DNA from 2 places in the Streptomyces sp. G45 genome. Region 1 is predicted to be linked to the other one. Evidence: riboswitches for the same ligand, from Rfam matches in the RefSeq annotation. Region 1 holds a riboswitch; the other holds the start of a gene.
The links. A riboswitch is a leader RNA that binds a small molecule or an ion and turns the genes downstream of it on or off. The one in region 1 is predicted to bind S-adenosylmethionine.
Positions count from the first base shown of each region.

Region 1 (8,541 bases):
CTGAAGGACGCCCTGAAGACCGTGCCGTGGTCGCTGCTGCTGTTCATGGCCGCGACCATGGCCATGGGCGTCGCGCTCGCCGAGTCGGGCGCGGCACGCTGGCTGGTGTCGGGCCTCCCCGGCGACCTGCCGCCCTGGCTGTTCCTGACCGTCGTCATCGCCGTCAGCACGGCGGCCCACCTGGTGCTCCAGTCGCGCTCGGCCCGCTCGTCGGTGCTGGTGCCGCTGGTGGTGGCCGCCGCCGTCGGCGCGGGCGTGAACCCGGTCGCGGCGGCGCTCGCCTCCACGGCGGCCGCCGGGTTCTGCCACACCCTGCCCGCGTCCGCGAAGCCGGTGGCCCTGTTCGCCGACGTCCCCGGGGTGCCCACCTACACCTCCCGTGACCTGCTGCGCCTGTCCGCCGTCCTGGCACCCCTGACGGCCGCGCTCGTGCTGCTGTTCGCCGTCGCCGTCTGGCCCCTGCTCGGCGTGCCGGTCACCCGCTGAACCCCCTCCCCCGCTCCAAGGAGTACGCCCATGTCCCTGACCCGAGTCGCCGTCGCCCCCAGCGGCTTCAAGGAGTCCCTGTCCGCCGAGTCCGCCGCCGAGGCCATCGCCGCCGGGGTGCGGCGCGTCCTGCCCCGCGCCGAGGTCGACCTGATCCCGCTGGTGGACGGCGGCGAGGGCACCGCGAAGGCGCTGGCGTCCGCGACCGGCGGACGCCTCGTGGCGCTGCCCGCGACCGGCCCCGTGGGCGAGCGCATCGGCACCCACTTCGCGCTCCTCGGTACCGGCACCGCCGTCGTCGAGATGGCCGCGGCGGCCGGGCTCAGCCTGGTGCCGCGCGACCTGCGCGACCCGGGGGCGACGACCACGTACGGCGTGGGCGAGCTGATCCGCGCCGCCCTCGACGCGGGCGCCCGCCGTATCCTCGTCGGCTGCGGCGACTCCGGCACCTCGGACGGCGGCGCGGGCGCCCTCCAGGCCCTGGGCGCCCGGCTGCTCGACGCCGACGGCTGGGAACTGCCGCACGGCGGACGGGAGTTGCCGCGCCTGCACCACATCGACACCAGCCGCCTCGACCCACGCCTGGCGGACACCGAGCTGCTGGTGGCCTGCAACCCGCACAACGTCCTGTGCGGCGAGCGCGGCGTGGCCCGCGTCTTCGGCCCGCAGAAGGGCGCCACGCCCACGCAGGTGGAGGAGCTGGCGGCGGGCCTCGAACGCTGGGCGTACGTCCTGACCCGCGACCTCGGCGTCACCTCCGACCTGTACCAGGGTCCGGGCACCGGCGCGTCCGGCGGCCTCGGCGCGGGCCTCGCCGCGCTCGGCGCCCGGCTGCTGCCCCGCTTCGACGTGCTGCTCGACCACCTCGACCTGGACGCCCGGCTCGCCCGCGCCGACCTCGTCGTCACCGCCGAGGGCGCCCTGGACCACCAGACGCCGCGCGGCAAGGTCCCCGCCGAAGTGGCCCGCCGCGCCAAGCGGTTCGGCCGCCCGGTGCTCGCGCTCGCGGGCACCATCGGGGAGGGCGCGCACCTGGTGCGGGCGGCGGGCGTGGACGCCTACAGCGCCATCCTGCCCGCGCCGGTGACGCTCACCGAGGCCCTGAACCGGGGCAGCGAGTTCCTCACCGACGCCACCGAGCGGGCCCTGCGGATGATCGTGCTGGGCGCGGGCCTGCCGGATCAGGCGGCCGCGGGCCCCGCTTCGGTGTCGGGCACGCAACGGCCGTCCTCGGTGCGGTAGTTCCACCGCGCGCCGTCGCTGACCAGTTCCCTGACGGCGCGCACGAACCGCTCGATGTGCTCGTCGGGGGTGCCCGCGCCGAAGCTCACCCGGATGGCGTTGAGCGAGCGCTCGCCGGGCGCGGCCTCCGGGGCGCCGCACTCGCCGGGCTCGTCGGGCTCGCTGCCGAGCAGGGTGCGCACCAGCGGGTGGGCGCAGAACAGGCCGTCGCGCACGCCGATGCCGTACTCGGCGGACAGCGCGGCCGCGAAGTGCGAGCTGTTCCAGCCGTCCACGACGAACGAGATGACGCCCACGCGCGGCGCGTCGTCCCCGAACAGCGAGAGGACCCGCACCTGCGGCACCTCGGCGAGCCCGGCCCGCACCGCGCGGATCAGCTCCCGCTCCCGCTCCACCAGCGTCTCGAATCCGGCCTCCTGGAGGGCCTTGCACGCGGAGGCGATGGAGTAGACGCCGATGACGTTGGGCGAACCGGCCTCGTGCCGGGCCGCCGAGTCGTGCCACTCGACGTCCACTCCCCCGTCGGCGCGCCGCGTCACCTTGCGCGAGGCGCCGCCGCCCGCGAGGTAGGGCTCGGCTCCGCGCAGCCAGTCGGCGCGCCCGGCGAGCACGCCGGAGCCGAAGGGCGCGTACAGCTTGTGCCCGGAGAAGGCCACCCAGTCGACGTCCAACTCCCGTACGGAGACGGGGTGGTGGGGCGCGAGCTGGGCGGCGTCGAGGACGATGCGGGCGCCGTGCGCGTGGGCGGCGGCGGCCAGCTCGCGCACCGGCCACAGCTCACCGGTGACGTTGGAGGCGCCGGTCACGCACACCAGGGCGGGCCCGTAGGGGTCGCGGTCGGCGAGGGCGCGCTCCAGGGTGCGCACGGCCTCCTCGTGGGTGCGGGGGGCGTTCAGATAGGTGACGCGGGCGTCGCGCCAGGGCAGCAGCGACGCGTGGTGCTCGGTCTCGAAGACGAAGACCTGGCAGTCGGCGGGGAGGACGGCGGCGAGCAGGTTGAGCGAGTCGGTGGTGGACCGCGTGAAGACGACCTGGTCGTCGTCCCGGCAGTCCAGGAAGTCGGCGACGGTCTTGCGGGAGTTCTCGAACAGGTCGGTGGACAGCTGCGACAGATATCCGGCGCCCCGGTGCACGCTGCCGTAGTACGGCGCGTACGCGGCCACGTCGTCCCACACCCGTTGGAGCGCCGGGGCGCTGGCCGCGTAGTCGAGCGCGGCGTACGTCACCTCGCCGCCGGTGACGAGCGGGACGGTGACGTCCCGGCCGAGGACGGGCAGCGGAGCGGCGCAGCAGGGGTCGGCGGACTCGGCGGCGGACGCGGTGACGGCGGTGGTGGCAGACATGGCGAACTCCCGTAAGAGGCAGGCGAGATCACGGCGCCGGACATCGGTCAACGCGACCGGTCAACGGCACAGGAGAAGGTGAAAAGGGGGTGCGGGAAAAGGGGCCTGCGGCCCTATCGCATTCGCTGGCTCACAAAAAAGCTCCTCGACGACCAGGACCCCTGGTGACGCGAGGGGTCCGCGCTTGCCGCGGACCTTGCTGTCCACGGCCTGGTCTTCACCCGGGGCACCCCGCCACGGACGGAGGGTTGCCGGACAGCGGGCCGGGGCCGTAACGCTGTCGCTCATGACCTGGGAAGAACTTACGCCAGCTGATCGTCGCGGCGCAACCGGCCGTCCGGATCCTGGACCGCGATGAGGGCGCACGGCACCGCCGGACACGCCGGTGGGGGGTTGCTCGCCGTCGCGGCGGATGGTGGGCGCCCTCGCCCGCTACCCGCCCCGCACCACTTCTCGCCGCGACGGCGCTCGGCCCCGACGGCGCGACCCGGCGGAGCCGAGCGCGCCGGAACCCGCCGCGACTAGCGGTTGCTGGCCGCCACCCAGCGCGCCAGTGCCTCCCGGGCCGCGCCCGAGTCGATGGACTCCGCGGCCCTGTCCATCCCGGCGCGGATCTGCTCCGCGAGCGGGCCCTCGCCCTGGTCCAGGGCGACCAGGGCCGCCGCCGAGTTCAGCAGGACCGCGTCCCGCACGGGCCCCTTCTCGCCGTCCAGCAGGCGCCGCGCGACCTCCGCGTTGTACGAGGCGTCGGCGCCCCGCAGCGCCTCGACGGGCACCAGGTCGATGCCGACGTCCCGGGGGTCGAAGGCCTCCTCGCGGACGTGCCCGTCGCGCACCGCCCACACCCGGGAGGTGGCCGTGGTGGTCAGCTCGTCCAGGCCGTCGTCCCCGCGGAAGACCAGCGCCGACGAGCCGCGCTCGGCGAGCACGCCCGCGAGGATCGGCGCCATCCGCGCGTCCGCGACGCCGGTGGCCTGGGCGCGCACCTTCGCGGGGTTGGTCAGCGGACCGAGGAAGTTGAACGTCGTACGGATACCGAGTTCGCGCCGCGCGGGCGCCACGTGCCGCAGCGCGGGGTGGAACTTCACCGCGAAGCAGAAGGTGATCCCGGCCTCCTCCGCGACCTGCCGCACCCGCTGCGGCGTCAGCTCCAGGTTGACGCCGAGCTTCTCCAGGACGTCGGAGGCGCCGGACGCGCTGGACGCCGCCCGGTTGCCGTGCTTGACGACCTTGGCGCCGGTCCCGGCGACGACGATCGCGGACATCGTGGAGATGTTCACCGTCTTGGCGCCGTCGCCGCCGGTGCCGACGATGTCGACGCTGGGGCCCGGCACGTCGATCACATGGGCGTGCGCGTACATCGCCCGGACCAGGCCGGTGATCTCCTCGACGGTCTCGCCCTTGGCGCGCAGGGCCACCGCGAAGCCCGCGATCTGGGCGTCGGTGGCCTCGCCGCGCATGATGCGGTCCATCGCCCAGGCCGTGTCGTCGGCGCTCTGGTCGCGCCCCTCCAGCAGTCCGTTCAGCACGTCGGGCCAGGAACGGCCCGCCGCGGTGTCGCCTCCAGCGGGGGTCACAGCGCTCATAGCCGCTCCTGGGTACGTAGACGGAAGACACCCCGGCCTCGTCGGGGGTGGGTCCACCCTATCCAGCCCCGAGCACGGCAAAGAGCCCCGTCCATGCACTGGACGGGGCTCTCGCCGTGGCGACCTGGTGGCCGGAGCGTCAGCGATCAGTGGTGGCCGTGGCCACTGGTGATCTCCTTGTACTCCTCGGCCGTGGCCTTCGGGATCTGGCTGTCCTCGCCGTACATGCCCTTGGACAGCTTGGCCCGCAGCTTCTCCGAGCCCTTCACCTTGCGGCGCACACCGTTCTCGTCGACCGTCGGGCCGATCTCGATCGGCTTGTACTGCTCGTGGGCGGTGAGGGTGTGCAGCTGCTCCTGGTCGAGCGGCTCGTGCACCTCGATGAACTCACCGTGCGGCAGGCGCTTGATGATGCCGGACTCGCGGCCGTGCAGCACCTTGTCCTTGTCGCGCCGCTGGAGGCCCAGGCAGATCCGCTTGGTGACGATGAACGCGATGACCGGTCCGACGAAGAAGAAGATCCGGACGAACCAGGTGATGGCGTTGATCGACAGGTGGAAGTGGGTGGCCCACAGGTCGTTTCCACCACCGACCAGCATGATGAAGTACGCCGTGATCCAGGCGACGCCGAACGCGGTGCGCGTCGGGGCGTTGCGCGGGCGGTCCAGGATGTGGTGCTCGCGCTTGTCGCCGGTGACCCAGGCCTCGATGAACGGGTAGACGGCGATGGCCGCGAGGACCAGCGGGAAGATCACCAGCGGGATGAACACGCCCAGGACGAGCGTGTGGCCCCAGAGGTTGATCTCCCAGCCCGGCATGACGCGGATCAGGCCCTCGGCGAAGCCCATGTACCAGTCGGGCTGGGCGCCGGTGGACACCTGGTCCGGACGGTACGGGCCGATCGCCCAGATCGGGTTGATGGAGGCGATCGCCGCGATGACGGCGATGATGCCGAACACCAGGAAGAAGAAGCCTCCGGCCTTGGCCATGTAGACCGGCATCAGCGGCATGCCGACGACGTTCTTGTTGGTCTTGCCCGGGCCCGGGTACTGCGTGTGCTTGTGGTAGACGACCAGGATGAGGTGCGCCACCACGAGGCCGAGCATGATGCCCGGCAGCAGCAGGATGTGCACCGAGTAGAACCGGCCCACGAAGTCGCCGCCGGGGAACTCGCCGCCGAACAGGAACATCGACAGGTACGTACCGACGATCGGCACGGACAGGACCGCGCCCTGCATGAAGCGGACACCGGTGCCGGAGAGCAGGTCGTCCGGGAGCGAGTAGCCGGTGAAGCCGGTGAACATGCCGAGGACGAACAGCAGGAAGCCGAACAGCCAGTTGACCTCACGCGGCTTGCGGAACGCGCCGGTGAAGAACACGCGCATCATGTGCACGAACATGCCCGCGAGGAAGATCAGCGCCGCCCAGTGGTGGATCTGCCGGATCAGCAGGCCACCGCGCACATCGAAGGAGATGTGCATGGTCGAGTTGAACGCCTCGGACATCAGCTGGCCCTGCAGGGGCACGTAGCTGCCGTGGTACTCCACCTCGTTCATCGACGGGTGGAAGAACAGCGTCAGGTACACACCCGTCAGGATGATGATGATGAAGCTGTAGAGGCAGATCTCGCCCAGCATGAAGGACCAGTGGTCCGGGAAGATCTTGCGCATGTTGGCCTTGGCCAGGGAGTAGATCCCCAGGCGGCCGTCGGCCCAGTCCGCGACCCGCTCACCCGCGGGCGCTTTCTTGCGGTTGTCGGCCGACGTGGTCGGCGACGTCGTATCGGTGCTCATCCGCGCTCCCAGAAGGCAGGACCGACGGGCTCTTCGAAGTCGCCGAGCGCTTCGAGGTAGCCCTCCTCGTCAACGCCGATGCGCAGCTGCGGCAGTGCGTGACCGGCCGGGCCGAAGATCACTCGGGCACCGTCGGAGAGGTCGAAGGTGGACTGGTGGCACGGGCAGAGGACGTGGTGCGTCTGCTGCTCGTACAGGGAGATCGGGCAGCCCACGTGGGTGCAGATCTTGGAGTACGCGACGATGCCCTCGTGCGACCAGGCCAGCTCGCGCTTGTCCTTGATGTCGTCGGGCTGCAGCCGGACGATCATCAGGGCCGCCTTGGCGATCTGGGTCTGGAAGTCGTGGTCGTGCTCCTCCAGGCCGTCGGGCTTGGCGAAGGTGAGCGAACCGACGGCGACATCCGAGGGACGCAGCGGCTCGTTGGTGTTCATGTTCACGAGCCGCTTGCCCTTGGCCCACAGCGTGTGCCGCAGCTTGTCCTCCGGCAGCGGACCGAGGTCGCGCAGCAGGACGACACCCGACAGCGGTACCAGGGTCAGGGCGCCGAACATCGTGTTGCGGATGAGCTTGCGGCGGCCGAGCTGGGACTCCTTCGCGCCCTGCGCGAAGTCCTCCAGGACCTTGGCCTTGACCTCCGGCGCGGCCTCGATCGGGTGCCGCTCGTCGGCGACCTCCACGTCGGACATCAGGGTGCGGGCCCAGTGGACCGCGCCCGCGCCGATGCAGAAGAGCGCGATGCCGAGGGTCATGCCGAGCGCGAAGTTCAGCGCGCTGATGTGCCCGATCGGCCAGATGTAGACGCTCTTGTCGACCGGGAACGCCACGTAGGAGGCGATGAAGCCGATGGTGGCCAGCATCGACACCGTGAACAGCAGGGCGACCGTGCGCTCGGAGCGCCGGGCGGCCCGCTCGTCGATGTCCTGGACGCGGTGCTCGTGCGGCGGCAGGCCGGGGTCCGCGAACGGGTCCGCGTCGCCGGAGGTGTCCGCGACCGCTACCGCGCCGTGCGCGGCCTCCTGCTCGCTGGGCAGGTTCTCTTCAGGGGTTTCTTGGCTGCTCATGACTTCTTGGCCTTTGCGGTCCGGGCGGCGACCCATACGGCGGCCGCGATCAGCGCACCGAGGCCGAAGATCCAGGCGAACAGGCCCTCACTGACCGGTCCGAGACCGCCCAGCTTGAGGCCGCCCGGGCTCTTCGTCTTCTCACCGTTGACCGCGTCGATGTACGCGATGATGTCCTTCTTGTTCTTCTCCGGCATCGTCGTGTCGGGGAAGGACGGCATGTTCTGCGGGCCGGTCTGCATGGCCTCGTAGATGTGCTTCTTGCTGACGCCCTCGAGGCTCGGCGCGAACTTGCCGTGGGTCAGCGCGCCACCCTCACCGGTGAAGTTGTGGCACTGGGCACAGTTCGTGCGGAAGAGCTCACCGCCCTTGGCGATGTCGGCGCCCTTCGGGTCGACCTGCTTGTCGGTCGGCACGGCGGGACCGGCGCCCAGGGAGGCGACGTACGCGGCGAGCTGGTCGATCTGCGCCTGGTTGTAGATGACCTTCTTCCTCGGCGCCTGGGCGCCCTGCTGCTGCAGCGGCATGCGGCCGGTGCCGACCTGGAAGTCGACCGCGGCGGCGCCGACGCCAACCAGGCTCGGACCGTCGGAGGTGCCCTGACCGCCGGTTCCGTGGCAGCTGGAGCAGCCCACGGCATAGAGCTTCTTGCCCTCTTCGATGGCGAGGGACTGAGCGGTTTCGTCGGCCTGCGCCTTGTCCGCCGGCGCGAACGCGGCGTACAGCCCCCCGGTGGCCGCCAGCGCGAGGAGTAGGACGACGACCGCCGCCAGCGGATGGCGTCGTCGTGCGGAGAGCTTTTTCACGGATTACCCCGGTGTCAGGATCTTCTGCGTCGATGCTTCTGGACTGTGTCGGTGGGCCACTGCGGCGCGTCGCTCATCTCTTGGACGGACGAGGCTCGCCGGTTGTGACACGCCGATTACTTGATCATGTAGATCGTGGCGAAGAGGCCGATCCAGACGACATCGACGAAGTGCCAGTAGTAGGACACGACGATGGCGGCGGTCGCCTGCTCGTGGGTGAA
Region 1 is NZ_JBMUZU010000001.1:6,737,758-6,746,298, reverse strand. It holds gene ACOBQU_RS28495 (SLC13 family permease) at 1-486, shown strand, start outside; gene ACOBQU_RS28490 (glycerate kinase) at 517-1,728, shown strand; gene ACOBQU_RS28485 (aminotransferase class V-fold PLP-dependent enzyme) at 1,668-3,071, opposite strand; SAM riboswitch class IV at 3,247-3,363, opposite strand; gene trpD (anthranilate phosphoribosyltransferase) at 3,593-4,657, opposite strand; gene ACOBQU_RS28475 (cytochrome b) at 4,804-6,450, opposite strand; gene ACOBQU_RS28470 (Rieske 2Fe-2S domain-containing protein) at 6,447-7,514, opposite strand; gene ACOBQU_RS28465 (c-type cytochrome) at 7,511-8,320, opposite strand; gene ACOBQU_RS28460 (cytochrome c oxidase subunit 3) at 8,437-8,541, opposite strand, start outside.

Region 2 (8,541 bases), 1.7 Mb from region 1:
CACCGCAAAGTCCCACGGCCACCGCGACCCCACGGTCACCACGCCCCCGCAGCCACCACGCCCCGGCGGCCACCAAGACCCCGCGGCCACCGCGACCGGCGGTCGCCCCCCGCCGCGCGACCGCGGCTCAGCAGCCGCCCGCGACCGCCGGGATGATGGAGACGCCCGCGCCGTCCGGCGTGGCCGTCTCCAGGCCCTGCTCGAAGCGGACGTCGTCGTCGTTGACGTACACGTTCACGAAGCGGCGCAGCTTGCCCTGGTCGTCCAGGACGCGCGCGGCGATGCCGGTGTGGTTCTTCTCCAGGTCGGCGATGACCTCGGCGAGGGTCGCGCCCTCGGCGGGGACCTCGGCCTGTCCGCCGGTGTAGGTGCGCAGGATGGTGGGGATGCGGACGTTGACGCTCATGGGGACTCCAGCCTCTTCGGTGCGTGTGTCGGCGGGCTCAGCGGGCCAGGCGGGCTTGACGGCCCAGCGGGCGGGCGGCCCGGCGGGCTCGGCGGCGTGACGGCTCGGCGGGCTCAGCGGGCCAGGCCCGCGTCGCGGAACGCGTCCAGGCTCGGGCGGATGGTGGCGGTGGCCTGGGAGGTCTCGGCGACCGCGTCCAGGGTCTTCAGGCCGTCGCCGGTGTTGAGGACGACGGTGGTGAGGGAGGGGTCGAGGAGTCCCTCCTCGATGAGCTTGCGCGTGACCCCGACGGTCACGCCGCCCGCGGTCTCGGCGAAGATCCCCTCGGTGCGGGCGAGCAGCTTGATGGCGTCGACGATCTGCTCGTCGGTGACGTCCTCGACGGCGCCGCCGGTGCGCCGGGCGATGTCCAGGACGTACGGGCCGTCCGCCGGGTTGCCGATGGCGAGGGACTTGGCGATGGTGTTCGGCTTCTGCGGGCGGACCACGTCGTGCCCGGCCTTGAAGGCCGCCGACACCGGCGAGCAGCCCTCCGCCTGCGCCCCGAAGATCTTGTACGGCTTGTCCTCGACCAGGCCGAGCTTGATCAGCTCCTTCAGACCCTTGTCGATCTTCGTGAGCTGCGATCCGGAGGCGATGGGGACCACCAGCTGGTCGGGCAGGCGCCAGCCGAGCTGCTCGCAGATCTCGTACGCGAGGGTCTTGGAGCCCTCGCCGTAGTACGGCCGCAGGTTGACGTTGACGAAGCCCCAGCCCTCGCCGAGCGGGTCGCCGATCAGCTCGGAGCAGAAGCGGTTCACGTCGTCGTAGGTGCCCTCGATGCCGACGAGGTCGCCGCCGTACACCGCGGCCATGACGACCTTGCCCTGCTCCAGGTCGTGCGGGATGAACACGCAGGAGCGGAAGCCCGCGCGGGCCGCCGCGGCGCCGACCGCGCCCGCGAGGTTCCCGGTGGACGAGCACGAGAGGGTGGTGAAGCCGAAGGCGCGCGCCGCTTCGAGCGCCTGGGCGACGACGCGGTCCTTGAAGGAGTGCGTGGGGTTGCCGGAGTCGTCCTTGACGAACAACTTGCCCGGCTCGACGCCGAGTTCGCGGCCCAGGTTGTCGGCCTTGACGAGCTTGGTCCAGCCCGGGTTGAGGTTGGGCTTGTCGGCGACGTCGGCGGGGACGGGCAGCAGCGGGGCGTACCGCCAGATGTTCGCCGGGCCGGACTCGATCTTCGTACGGAGTGCCTCCGGGTCGCCGAGCGGCAGGTCGTACGCGACTTCGAGCGGGCCGAAGCACTCGGCGCAGGCGAAGATCGGGCCGAGCGGGAAGAGCGTGCCGCACTCGCGACAGGAGAGCCCGGACGCGGGACCGAGGTCGACCGCGGTGTCGGCGGGGGTGGCGGAAGAGGTGCCGGACGGGGTGTCGACGGTCTGCACAGCCATGGAGGCGAGGCCCTTTCTCCTCATCTTCCTCGCGACGCATCTCGCCGCGAGACGGAATTGGCACCTTCCCTAGCCGGGAGCCTCGCGGTGCGCCGATGGCGTCGTACGAGAACCGACTGGAGGGTTGCCGGGGCTTCAACGGGCCGTATCCCTCTGCCCCTCTGGATGAGCGGTATGTGGTTGTTATGCGGTTGTCGATGCGGTTGTCGCGGTGCTTGACGCGCCGCTTGGTGCGCTGGTGAACGGCGGTGACCCCCGACATGCGACGGACACCGGCGTTGTTCAAGACTGTAACCGAAGCCCAGGACAGTTGAGATAGTCGTCCGAACCGCGAGATGGATCACACACCGCCACCCGAGGGAGGAGCCCGCGTGCTGGAAGAGGTCGAGCGCTGGCTGAGCAGGCGTTCCTGGTCCGTGGCCGACCGCCCGCTGTCCCAGCTCGGCGCCGCCAAACGCGCGTCCGGCACCACGGTGAGCGTCGTGCTGCCCGCGCTCGACGAGGAGGAGACCGTCGGCGAGATCGTCGCGGAGATCCGGCGCGAGCTGGTCGAGCGGGTGCCGCTGGTCGACGAGCTGGTGGTGCTGGACTCCGGCTCGCGGGACCGCACGGCGGAGGTGGCGCGCGCGGCGGGCGCCCGGGTGGTGCGCCGCGACGACGTGCTGCCGCGCCTCCCGGCGGTGCCCGGCAAGGGCGAGGTGCTGTGGCGGTCACTCCTGGTGACCAGCGGGGACGTGGTGGCGTTCGTCGACGCGGACCTGCGGGAGTTCTCGGCGGACTTCGTGACCGGCATCGTGGGCCCGCTGCTCACGGACCCGGACGTGCAGTTCGTGAAGGCGATGTACGACCGTCCGCTGACCCTCGCGGACGGCGTGGGCGCAGGTCAGGGCGGCCGGGTGACCGAGCTGGTGGCGCGCCCGCTGCTGAACCTGCACTGGCCCCGACTGGCGGGTTTCGTCCAGCCGTTGGGCGGCGAGTACGCGGCCCGGCGGTCCCTGCTGGAGCGGCTGCCGTTCCCCGTGGGGTACGGCGTGGAGCTGGGGCTGCTCGTGGACGCGCTGCACACGGTCGGCCTGGACGCGCTGGCGCAGGTCGACGTGGGCGTGCGCCGGCACCGGCACCAGGACGGGCAGGCGCTCGGGCGGATGGCCGCCGCGATCTACCGCACGGCGCAGCTGCGGCTCGCCCGCGGGCACCTCGTGCGGCCGGAGCTGACGCAGTTCGTGCGGGGCGCGTCGGGGTTCGAGCCGCGGACGTACGCGGTGGACACCGAGGAGCGGCCGCCGATGGCGGAGGTCGCGGAGTACGTGGCGCGGCGCGCCGCCTGAGAGGCGGGGTCTGAGGGGGTGCGGGGCCAGGGAAGGCGCGGGGCGCGTGTGTCCGGATGACGGCGCCGGTCGCGGGGGCGCGTTTACGGGCTCGCGGGACCGGCTAGGTTCGTTTTCATGGTCTCCGCACACGTCGATGCCGCCCAGGTCCTGGTCGCGTCCAACCGCGGCCCCGTTTCGTACGCCGTCGGAGAGGACGGCGCGCTGACCGCCAAGCGCGGCGGGGGCGGGCTCGTGTCCGGGCTCAGCTCCATCGGTCAGCGCGCGGACTCCCTGTGGGTGTGCGCGGCGCTCGGCGACGGCGACCGGGAGGCGGTGCGGCGCGGGGCCGTCGAGCCCGGTGTCCGGATGCTGGACATCGACCCGGCGACGCACGCGGCGGCGTACAACGGCGTCGCGAACTCGGTCCTGTGGTTCGTGCACCACATGCTGTACCAGACGCCGCTGGAACCGTCCTTCGGGCCGGAGTTCCGGACCCAGTGGGCCGCGTACGAGGCGTACAACGAGGCCTTCGCGCGGGCCCTCGCCGACGGCGCGGCCGACGGGGCCGCCGTCCTCGTCCAGGACTACCACCTGGCGCTCGTGCCCGGCCTGCTGCGCGAGCTGCGGCCCGACCTCAGGATCGGGCACTTCTCGCACACCCCGTGGGCGCCGGTCGACTACTTCCGGATGCTGCCCGACGACGTCGCCGAGCAGCTCCTGCGCGGCATGCTCGGCGCCGACCGGCTGGGCTTCCTCACCGGGCGGTGGGCCGACGCCTTCACGGAGACCTGTGTGCGCTACCTGGGCGGCACCTCCGGCACCCGGATCGGCGTGCACGGCCTCGGGGCCGACGCGGACTTCCTGCGCGAGCGGTCGCGGCGCGACGACGTCGAGGAGCGGCTCGTGGCGCTGCGCGAGCGCGTGGGCGAGGGACGGAAGGTCATCGTCCGCGTCGACCGGACCGAGCTGTCCAAGAACATCGTGCGCGGCCTGCACGCCTACCGGCTGCTGCTCGCCGAGCACCCCGAGTGGCGCGAGCGCGTGGTGCACGTGGCGTTCGCCTACCCCTCGCGGCAGGACCTCGCGGTGTACCGCGACTACACCGCGGAGGTCTCACGGGTCGCCGCGGAGATCAACTCCGCCTTCGGTACGGAGGGCTGGACGCCGGTCGTCCTCCATGTCGAGGACGACTTCGCGCGGTCCCTCGCGGCGTACCGTCTCGCCGACGTGGCGCTGGTGAACCCCATCCGGGACGGCATGAACCTCGTCGCCAAGGAGGTGCCGGTCGTCTCCGACGAGGGGTGCGCGCTGGTCCTGTCCCGGGAGGCCGGGGCGTACGAGGAGCTGGGCGAGGACGCGCTGGGGGTGAACCCCTACGACGTGGCGGGGACGGCGGCGGCGTTGCGCTCGGCGCTCGCCATGCCGGTGGAGGAGCGGGCGGAACGCACGAAGCGGTTGGCCGCCGCGGGTACTGCGCTGCCGCCGGGCCGCTGGTTCGCCGACCAGCTGGCCGCGCTGTCGGCCTCCGCGCCTGCCGACACCTGACCCCCGCCCACCCGCCCACCCGTCACCCCCCGACTGCGGAGGCGACCGCCCCTCGCGGGGGTCGCCCACCATCGGCGCCCGCGGGCCCGTGCGTGGTTGCTTCACCCACCCGCCCGCCCGTTACCCCCCAGCTGCGTGGGGTGGACGCCCCTCGTGGGGGTCGCCCGCCGTTGGCGGCTGCGGGTGGCGGGCCCCACCCGGGCGCAGACGCCGACGGCGGGCAACCCCCGCCAGGAGCGCCCGCCTCGCGCAGCCGGGGCGTCACGGGCGGGCGGGTGGGAGAGGCACCCGGTCACGAACCCGCAGGGGCGGCGGTGGGGTCAGGGGAGGGTTTGGGACAGGGCGGTGAGGAGGGTCACCACTGCTGGGGGGCCCGGGAGGGTCAGGTCGGCGCGCCCCGCGAGTTCCGGTACCTCCTCGCTGCCGCTGCACACCAGCAGCCCAGGGACCCCCTCGTCCGCCCGCAGCTTGTCGACCGCCGCGAACGCGGGCAGGTCGCCCAGGTCGTCCCCCGCGTAGAGGACGGACGCGGCGCCCACCTCCCGTACGTACTCCACGAGCGCCACCCCCTTGTCCACGCCGGGCGGCCGCAGCTCAAGCACGAGGCGCCCCGGCTCGACGATGAGCCCGTGGCGCGCGGCCAGCTCCCCGAGGGGGCCGCGCAGCGCCTCGAAGGCCGCCTCGGGATCCCGCGCGCGGCGCGTGTGGACGGCCACGGCGCGCCCCTTCTCCTCGATCCACGTGCCGTGCCAGGCGCCGATGGAGTCCAGGAACCCGGGCAGTTCGGCCCGTACGGCCGCGACCCCGGGGTGCGGTTCCCCGGCCCGTACGGTCGCCGTGACGGCGTCCCAGCGCTCGGCGCCGTAGTGGCCGAGGACGACGAGGTGCTCAAGCCCTGGCACCCCGGCGAACCCGCCGTGGCGGACGGCGACGCCCGCCGGGCGGCCGGTGACGATGGCGACGGAGAGGACCTTGGGGGCGAGCGCGGCGAGCGCGGGTACGGCGCCGGGGTGGGCGCGGGCCTGTTCCGGGTCGGGCACGATCGGCGCGAGCGTGCCGTCGAAGTCGAGGGCGATCACGGCGCGTTCGGGCCGGGCGAGGATCGCGGCGAGTCCGTCGCGTCCGGCGGGGGTCAACGGCTGCGGCAGGGAGTGCGTCAGGTCACCCATGGCCCCAGAGCCTAGGCCCAGGGCTCAGCGTTCCGCGCGGCGGGCCTCGCGGACGCGGCGCAGCCGGTTGACCGTGACGGGGTCGTGGGCGAGGGCGCGCTCGTCGTCGAGGAGGGCGTTGAGGATCTGGTAGTAGCGGACGGGCGCGAGCCCCAGTTCCTCGCGGATGGCCCGTTCCTTGGCTCCGGGCCCCGCCCAGTTGCGCCGCTCAAGGGCGAGCACGGCCCGGGCCCGCCCGGAAAGCCCCCCACCGCCCTCGACCCCTTCTTCACTCATGCCCTCACACTAGCCCCCTCCCGGCGGGCGACCCCCGCGAGGCGCGGCCACGTCCGCAGCCAGGGGGCCACGGGCGGGCGGGTGGGTGAAGCAACCACACACGAACCCGCAGCCGCCAACGGCGGGCAACCCCCACGAGGGGCGTCCACCCCACGCAGCCAGGGGGCAACGGGCGGGCGGGTGGGAGAAGCAACCACGCACGGACCGGCGGCCGCCAACGGCGGGCACCCCCCGGCCAGGGGAACCGCTGGCCCCGCCCGGCAGGGCGCTAGCGCGCGTTCTCCTCGGCGGCGGCCTTCGCCTCGATCTGCCCAAGCGTCGCCTCAGGGTTGCCGTTCTCGGCCACGGTCGTACCGATGTACTTCTTGATCTGCACGGACACCTGCGCCCACGACGTCCGCCCCACGGGGTACAGCTGGGACGTCGGCAGCTCCTTCAGGAAGCTGCCGAGCTTCGCGGAGTCCTCCTTGTCGTCGGCCATGGCCTGGGACGCCGACGTGGTCACCGGCAGCAGGTCGTACTCGCGCGAGAAGTCGAGGACGTTCTTCTTGCTGTAGACGAAGTTGAGGAACTCGCCGACCTCCTTGCGGTGGCCGTTCTGCTTGAAGGCCATCATCCAGTCGGCGACGCCCATCGTGGCCTGCGTCTTGCCGTTGACGCCGGGCATCGGCACCATGCCGAACTTGACGCCCTTCTTGGCGGCCATCCGCATCAGCGTGGGGTGGCCGTTGAGCATGCCGACCTCGCCGCGCGTGAACGCGGCGAAGGCCTGCGCGCGGTTCAGCTTCGCGGGCGGCGTCGGCCCGGTCAGGCCCTTGCCGACCAGCTCGTTCTTCAGCCAGTTGAACGTTTCCACGTTGGGCTTGGCGTCGATGTCGTACGAGCCGACGTTGTCGGTGTAGCCGCCGCCTCCGCTGAGCAGCCACTGGAGGGTCTCGGCCTGCGCCTCCTCGGGGCCGAGCGGCAGCGCGTACGGGTACTTCACGCCGCGCGCCTTCAGCTTCTTCGCGGCGGCCTGGAGTTCGCTCCAGCTCTCCGGCGCGGTGATCCCGGCGCTGCTGAAGAGCTTCTTGTTGTAGAACAGCAGCCGCGTGGACGCCGCGAACGGCATGCCGTACTGCACGCGGTTGACGACGCCCGCCTTGGACAGCGGGGCGAGGAAGTCGGCCTGGGTGGGGATGGAGAGCAGGTCGTCGGCGCTGTACAGCTTGTCCTGCGCGGCGTAGTCGGCGTACGCGCCGATCTGGGCGAGGTCGGGGGCGTCGCCGTCGGCGACCATCTCCTTGACCTTGCGGTCGACGTCCGTCCACGAGTAGACGCTGACGTCGATCTTGACGTCGGGGTGGTCGGCCTCGTACGCCTTGGCCAGCTTGTCCCAGTACTTCTTGGAGCTGTTGGCCGCCGAGTCGCCGTAGTCGGCCGCGACGAGCTTGAGCGTGATCGTGTCCGATCCGCCCGATCCGCCGCACCCGGCGAGCAGCGCCGCCATGCTCAGTGCGGCCACCGCCGCCGTAAGGCCTGTCCCGCGCCGCTGCACCGCTGTACTTCCCAACCTCGTCGGTCCCTGTGCTGAGGTGCGAGTTTGCCCCGCGCCAAGACTCCAGGTCTACACCACCCCAGTATCACTTCCGCAACGGCCGTCACCGTTGCCGCCCCCGCCACAGCGGTGCTAAGCACTGCTCGGGGCGGCGCCGACCGGCCCGCCCCCGCGCGGTCCGCCGCGCAACTCCCGTACCGGCAAGGAGCCTTGGCAGATGTCGCGCACCGCAGCAGAGACAGCCACCCAGCCCGACTGCTGGCGGCGGGCCGCCACGGCGGCCGCCGCCTTCGGCGGACTGCCGGAGCCGGGCGAGCGCGTCGCCGTGACGGGCTGCGGCACGTCGTGGTTCATGGCGCTCGCGTACGCGGCGCTGCGGGAGGCGGCGGGGCAGGGCGAGACGGACGCGTTCGCGGCGTCGGAGTTCCCGGCCGGGCGGGCCTACGACCGGGTCGTGGCGATCACCCGGTCCGGTACGACGACGGAGGTGCTGGACCTGCTGCGCGCGGTGCGCGGCACGGCGCCGACGCTGGCGCTGACCGCCGACCCGGCGACGCCCGTCATGGACGTGGCGGACACCGTGGCGGTCCTGGACTGGGCGGACGAGGAGTCGGTGGTGCAGACCCGGTTCGCCACCACCGCGCTCGCCTTCCTGCGGGCCGGGCTCGGCGCGGTCCCGGGCCTCGGGCCGGTCGAGGAGGCGGCGGCCGACGCGGAGCGCGTGCTGGCGGAGCCGCTGCCCGAGGAGGCCGTCGCGGCCGAGCAGTGGACGTTCCTGGGGCGCGGCTGGACGTACGGGCTCGCGCTGGAGGCGGCGCTGAAGATGCGGGAGGCGGCGGGCGCCTGGACGGAGGCGTACCCCGCGATG
Region 2 is NZ_JBMUZU010000001.1:5,028,356-5,036,896, reverse strand. It holds gene ACOBQU_RS21165 (MoaD/ThiS family protein) at 128-406, opposite strand; gene thrC (threonine synthase) at 520-1,860, opposite strand; SAM riboswitch class I at 1,854-2,008, opposite strand; gene ACOBQU_RS21155 (glucosyl-3-phosphoglycerate synthase) at 2,208-3,164, shown strand; gene ACOBQU_RS21150 (alpha,alpha-trehalose-phosphate synthase (UDP-forming)) at 3,282-4,691, shown strand; gene otsB (trehalose-phosphatase) at 5,012-5,860, opposite strand; gene ACOBQU_RS21140 (DUF3263 domain-containing protein) at 5,885-6,136, opposite strand; gene ACOBQU_RS21135 (ABC transporter substrate-binding protein) at 6,405-7,625, opposite strand; gene ACOBQU_RS21130 (SIS domain-containing protein) at 7,891-8,541, shown strand, end outside.
Region 2: it holds a riboswitch for S-adenosylmethionine, as region 1 does, so the genes downstream of both, thrC (threonine synthase) here and ACOBQU_RS28485 (aminotransferase class V-fold PLP-dependent enzyme) in region 1, are expected to answer to the same signal.